3 regions of the Neobacillus sp. Soil_C_43 genome follow, and region 1 is predicted to be linked to each of the others. Evidence: predicted binding sites of a transcription regulator. Region 1 holds the regulator's gene; each other region holds the start of a gene.
The links. Region 1 encodes Rex, which represses fermentation and respiration genes when NADH is low (regulators of the CRP and FNR family bind a similar motif). Its sites were predicted from a motif close to TTGTGAAATATTTCACAA; they were not measured.
Positions count from the first base shown of each region.

Region 1 (2,273 bases):
CCAGATTGAAGCAGCTTCTCAAGCACATATACCTCAAGCATTCTAGTAATCGTAAATGTATGGCTTCCTTTTTCATTCTCAAGGTAAAAACCCATGACAGCAGATGAAACAATGTTACGTTTTACTAACTCATCTTTTCCTAACTGCAAGTCAGAAATATTCGGTGAAAACATGTCTGCCAGTTCATCTAGTGATAAATTTTCTTTCATTGTTTGGATTTTATTGATTCTTCCTAAAATCTTCTCTTTTGGAAAAAAGGTCTCCTGTCCCGTAAATGTTGATTTACGTATAAACCAGTCTTCTGGAATAAGGTCCTTACGTTTCCATCTATATAACTGTCCATAGGAAATTCCCGCTAATTCTAATAGGTCTTTTTTTGAGATTAACTCCTCGCTCATGGTAAAAACCCCTTTCTGTTTATCAATGTAACATAACACTGTTACGCTTGTAAAGTTGTAACTTACATATTTTTGTAAATAAAAAAAACCTCCTACGATTGAATCATCGTAAAAGGCCTTACACTGTTCTATTCCTCTACATCCACTGTCGGATAGTGCTTTAAAAAGTAAACCAATGATTGCAGTTCCACTGCCAGGTCAATATGGTGAACCCGAATCGACCCTGGTACATTTAACCGAGCAGGCGTAAAGTTTAAAATCCCTTTAACTTCCGCTTTTACCAGTCGGTCCGTTATCATTTGCGCAACAGGAGCTGGCACCGTTAAAATAGCCACCTGAATATCACTATTTTCTAATACCTTCTCCAAATCATCCATATGATGAACTGGAACTTCGCGAATCGTTGTCCCCATTTTTTCCGGATCGACATCAAACGCGACCTCGATCTTCGTGTTGTTATTTTTTAAAAAGTTATAATTTAAAAAGGCAGTCCCCAAATTACCGACCCCAATTAACGCAACTTTTGTTAATTCATCCTGATCCAGCGTTTTCCGGAAAAAGGTTAACAAATAATTAACATTATAGCCATACCCCTTCTTACCTAATGCCCCAAAATAGGAAAAGTCACGGCGAATCGTTGCCGAGTCCACCTTTACCGCTTCACTTAACTCTGCAGATGAAACTCTTTGTTTGCCGGAAGTATGCAGGTTCTTTAAAAATCGATAATAGAGGGGCAGCCGTTTCGCTGTCGCCTGTGGTATTTTCATCGTTTCGTTACTCATATTCTCCCACACCCCATGAATGGTTTTTTAACTCTTATTTAACCTGTTCATTTCTTCTAAAATCACCGTTTTTACCGCCTGTTTTTTCCACTAAATAGGTTGGTCCAATAACCATCCCTTTATCAACTGCCTTACACATATCATAAACGGTTAAAGCACAAGCAGATGCAGCTGTGAGCGCTTCCATTTCCACACCTGTATTCCCCTTTGTTTTCACCGCTGCCTCAATATGTAATTGAAAGTTCCCTGTTTGATCCTCTTCCCATGCAAAAGAAATATTCACACCAGTCAGTGGAATGGGATGACACATAGGAATAATATCCCATGTTTTTTTAGCCGCCATTACGGCTGCAACTTGGGCAACAGCTAATACATCGCCCTTTTTCATCTCATGATTGGTTATTTTGTCAAAAATTTCTTTACTTACAGTTATGCTAGAATGAGCAAGAGCAGTACGTGCTGTCTCAGGCTTGTCGCTGACATCTACCATCTTTGCTCTACCTTCTTCATTAAAATGCGTAAATTCGGCCATATAAAAAATCCTCCTACCAAAAAATAATACACTATTTTTCCTTTTATGTGTGTGAAACTTTGAACGAATCACTAGATTTTTTATAAGAACAGCTCCTAGAAGAGTCCGAGTTATTGCTGTCATTCCGCTTATACGGTACACTAGTCCTAAGTAATAGAGGTGAATAAAATGATTTTATTGCAAGTGAATCAATTACAAAAATATTATGGTGCTGACCTTATTTTATCGAATATAAAGCTAGAATTACAAACGAGAGACCGTGTGGCCCTTGTTGGCCGTAATGGTGCCGGAAAATCGACCTTATTAAAGATTATTGCCGGACATTTGTCTCATGATGGCGGCGAAATCATCAAACCAAAAGAAGTAACCATCGGGTATCTAGCTCAGAACACAGGATTAGAATCCAAATTGACCATTTGGGACGAAATGTTAACCGTATTTGAACCACTTCAAATCATGGAAAAATCGCTCCGCAAACTGGAAAAACAAATGGCGGATCCTTCTGTGTTTGAAGACCCAGGCAAGTACGAACGGGTGCTAAAAGAATATGATACCCTCCAG
Region 1 is NZ_JBDGJV010000034.1:12,893-15,165, forward strand. Features, by position in the region: gene AC3A54_RS25280 (YhbD family protein) at 1-398, opposite strand, end outside; gene AC3A54_RS25285 (redox-sensing transcriptional repressor Rex) at 527-1,180, opposite strand; gene moaC (cyclic pyranopterin monophosphate synthase MoaC) at 1,215-1,712, opposite strand; gene AC3A54_RS25295 (ABC-F family ATP-binding cassette domain-containing protein) at 1,881-2,273, shown strand, end outside.

Region 2 (2,273 bases), on a different contig from region 1:
TGTGTATTCGATTTAATCCCAATGGCCATAACGACAAGGTCTGCTTCTACCTCGGAGCCATCTTTAAAACGAAGGCCTTTGACCTGTTCATCCCCAAGGATTTCGACGGTTTCTTTTTCCATCAAGAAGTTCATGCCCTGTGACTCCAGCTCCGTTTTCAGTAGGGAAGAAGCAATCGGATCCAACTGGCGCTCCATTAAGTTCGGCATAAGATGAACCACATCCACCTGCATGCCTAAGTTAAGTAGTCCTCTTGCAGCTTCCAGTCCGAGCAGCCCACCTCCAATGACGGCTGCCTTTTTGTACTGCTTCGCCGATTTGATCATCATTTCACAATCTTTGATATCACGAAATCCGGTGACACCGATTTTGCCTGCACCTGGAATCGGTAGAATGAAAGAATTCGATCCTGTTGCAATAATTAACTCATCATATTCTATTATCCTGCCTTGCTCAGAAATCACACGTTTTTGTTCTACATCAATTTTTGTTACCGCATCACCTGTAAATAGCTCAATATTATTCTCTTTATACCAATCTAGCGGATTGATAATAATATCTTCAAAGTTGGTATCGCCCTGAAGAATATTGGATAGCTTAATCCGATTGTAGTTTGGGTATGGTTCTTGTCCAAAAATAGTTATCTCAAATTGCTCAGGTGCTGTTTTGAGTATTTCTTCGATTGTTCTTACACCAGCCATTCCGTTTCCGATCATCACTAATTTTTTCATCGTGGGTCGCTCCCTATATATTGAATTCTTAATGTTAGTTAGTAAGGTTTTCTTTATAGTTAAATTGTAAATCCCTGCCCATATAAAAATTGTGACGTTCGTCACTTTCAAAATAATATATGTGAATGATTTCACATTATTGTCATAAACCTCTATTCGCTAGATAATAATTATAAAGTTGGAATAATATGACAAGTCGGGGTGTTACATGGGAAAACATACGATTTATAAAAGTGAGGAAGGGAAAGCGACTATAGATAGATTCTATGAAAATTATCTACGAGAATTTAAAACTGATTTTGATCGGGTTTATGTAGATACAGCATTTGGAAAAACCCATGTGTTAGTGTCGGGTCCTACAGAAGGAAAGCCTTTGTTTATTTTTCAAGGTGGAAACTGTATTAATCCAATGACATTATCTTGGTTTAAGCCCCTTTTTAAAAACTATAGAATTTACGCGCCGGATACCATTGGTCACCCTGGCTTTAGTGAAGAAAATCGGATCTCTGCAAGTGATGATAGCTTTGCCCGGTGGACTACAGAATTAATGAACCATTTTCATATCGAAAAAACAGCCTTTTTAGGGCCTTCCTATGGAGCCGGAATCATCCTTAGAGTTGCTACGTTTATGCCTGAAAGAATTGCTTGTTCGATTTTAATGGCACCTGCAGGCATCCAGCTCGGTTCTAAGGTAGAAATGATTAGAAAAATCCTTGTTCCGTTACTCATTTTTAAAACTAACGGATCCCGAAAGCAGATGAATAAAATAGCAGATACGATGTCAGATTATAGCATGAAAGAAATGGATCGAGACATTATTGCCAGTATATTTAAGGATGTCAAACTAGAGTCGGAGATGCCTAAGCTCACCGAAAAAAGTGAACTAGTCAACTATCACTCTCCCACCATGGTCATTACCGGCACGAAGGACGTGTTCTTTCCTGAAGAAAGGATTCAAAAAACAGCGAAGGAAATCATACCGAACCTTACAAACTACAAAACATATGATATGGGGCACTTCCCCTCTGAAAAGTACCTAACAAAAATAAACAAAGATATCGAAGACTTTTTACAATTACATTATTAATATCTTAAATATTAAAAAGGCTAACAGATTCCGTTTCCTATCGTAAAAAGGGAATTTACACCTAAAAGTGCAAATCAAATAGCACAGTTGAAAATGAAATGAACTGTGCTATTCCCTGTATTTATTACGAACCTTCGTCAACTAATGACTCACAATATGCATACTTAAAGAGTTATGGTCACATGAGGCTTGCTGAAGTGACTCGTTCCCCCGCTACCAACTAGTACGTAACCATTTTTCGGGAAAACTACAAGTCTAGTTGAACTATCAGAAAGTAAAACTTTCACTTCGGAATTATCTTCCAGAGCGGTATATTTGACATAGCCTGTTGAGGTAATCGTAGTCTTCCAGTTATTATCAAACTCTGCCCTTATAACACGGTTTGAATAAGTTTGATTTGATTTTGTTATTGATTGCGTTTTAGATTTTGTTTTTGGTTTTTTCATTATATCAAC
Region 2 is NZ_JBDGJV010000015.1:32,060-34,332, reverse strand. Features, by position in the region: gene nirB (nitrite reductase large subunit NirB) at 1-731, opposite strand, end outside; gene AC3A54_RS18440 (alpha/beta fold hydrolase) at 940-1,818, shown strand; gene AC3A54_RS18435 (hypothetical protein) at 1,983-2,264, opposite strand.
Region 2: nirB (nitrite reductase large subunit NirB) is a predicted target of Rex. The motif match lies at 851-868, and genes of this name have one in related genera.

Region 3 (2,273 bases), on a different contig from region 1:
AATTAAAGCAGCGTTGATGAACACGGCAAAACCGCTTGTGAAGATGGAGCGCGGACATATAATGTCTGCTGCTGATGAGAGCCTTGGGTTTTACCGCACGTACGAACAGGGTGCCGGCCGCATTCAAGTAGATGAAGCGATTAAGGCGACCTCGCTTGTTTCGCCGAGCAGTATGAGGTTTGGGAAATATAGTGACGATCATGATGTTCATCAAGCCACACTGCATGTGGAAAATAGGAGTACAGAAACGCAGCGGTATTCCTTTTCGATTCCGCAGCAGGTGGAGGGGCTGAGCTGGAAGTTCCCGCTGTCGTTCACGCTTGGGCCGAAGGAGTCGAGGGAGGTAGCAGTTGAGTTAACGGTCGACCCTAAAGTGTTTTTACGAAAAGTCCATGACGGTTATATTCAAATGCAGGCAGGTTCATCGACAATTCACATTCCGTATTTGTATGTATTAGAGGAACCGGGATATCCAAGGGTGATGGGCTTTGATTTTGGTGAAAGCGACCATCCTGGACAGTATCGGTATGAGGTGTATTTGCCTGGTGGAGCAGAGGAGTTTGGAATTGCTCTGTTTAGCCCTGGGGATTACCGGTTTGTTGGCTTTTTGGATACGAAGACAAATGTGAAAAAAGGGTTAATTCGGAAAGTGATTCCGGCTGATCAGCTGCCGGAAGATGGGACGTACCTCGTGAAGGTGTTTGCTAAAAAGGCTGGGAAGGAAGATTTTATCGAGCGGATGGTCGTCATCGAGAGGGAAAAAGAGTAAAATGTGCGAGTGAATGGGCAAGCCAAAAACTGGACGGCTTGTCCACCCCATGAATCACGGATATCTGCCTCGTGTGACAATGTTCACAAAATAGACACAAAATGGTCAAAAAAAGTTTGAAAAATCCACTACAATAATAGAGTAAATTAAAATTTGATGAGAGAAAATTCTTGGGAAATTGTTTGTGGAATAATTCACTAAATTCATTGACTTTAAAAGTTGCCTATTGTATGCTAACAAAGGGTGTAAAATGATAGGGTTTTCATCGGATTAATAGACTATTTTCCACGGTGTTTCCCGCCTATTTGCATACTATTATCCGGTTCACATTCTCTTATAGTGAGGATGCGATAAGCATGCGAAAAAACAACCGCAATCCATTACAAGCTATGGCTTTAATGTCCGCGATCGTCTCCCAGTTAGTCGGTTCCATTCTAATAGGTATTTTCTCAGGCAGATGGCTGGATCGGCATTGGGGTACCGAACCAATTTTCTTAATAGTTGGACTGCTTTTAGGACTTGCAGCAGGCACCTATTCCATGCTTCTTTCAATCCGTCATTTCTATTCAGGAGATAAATAACTATGCCAGATTTCAGAATCATGTACAACAGACAGCGGAAATGGATTTTTTACTTGTTGTCCATTTATGTTCTCGGCTGGGGATTTACATCATACCAAACAATCTTCTTAGGGTTGATTCTTGGGACATGCTTTGGTTTCTTAAATCTTTGGTTATTAGTTAGAAAAACCGAAGACTTTGATAAAAAGGTATCACAGGGCAAAAAGGTCCGCTCACTTGGGTCGCTTTCCAGGATGGCAGTAGGTGGAATAGCGGCATTAATTGCATTGAGGTATCCAGAGTATTTCAATGTGATGGGTTTAGTAATAGGATTGATGACATCCTATATTGTCATTATGATAGATTATTTTTATCATGCATTGCATGTACATAAATGAAGCGGAAACGAGGTGAGTTTACATGGAACACGGAACTCCGGATTTTAAGTTTATGGGGCTTTGGTTTAACGGGGCCAATATTCTAATGATTACGGTTGCAAGTGCGATTGTTTTCCTTATTGCAGTCCTTGCTACCCGCAAACTTGCGATGAAACCAACGGGCGTACAAAATTTCTTTGAGTGGATTTTGGACTTCGTTAAAGGAATTATCAACAGTACAATGGATTGGAAGACTGGTGGTCGATTCCACATTCTTGGGATTACACTATTGATGTATATCTTTGTATCTAATATGTTAGGTCTTCCGTTTGCAATCGTAGTTGGCGAAAACCTTTGGTGGAAATCACCGACAGCTGACCCAACGATTACGTTAACGTTAGCGGTTATGGTTGTTGCGTTATCGCACTTCTATGGTGTAAAGCTAAAAGGTGTAAAAGGATATGCAGAAGGCTTCTTCAGCCCAATGAAATTTCTTTTCCCATTAAAGATTATTGAGGAATTCGCGAATACGCTAACTCTTGGTTTGCGTTTATACGGTAACATTTT
Region 3 is NZ_JBDGJV010000007.1:182,995-185,267, forward strand. Features, by position in the region: gene AC3A54_RS11985 (S8 family serine peptidase) at 1-769, shown strand, start outside; gene AC3A54_RS11990 (AtpZ/AtpI family protein) at 1,126-1,350, shown strand; gene AC3A54_RS11995 (ATP synthase subunit I) at 1,353-1,727, shown strand; gene atpB (F0F1 ATP synthase subunit A) at 1,750-2,273, shown strand, end outside.
Region 3: AC3A54_RS11990 (AtpZ/AtpI family protein) is a predicted target of Rex. The motif match lies at 952-969, and genes of this name have one in related genera.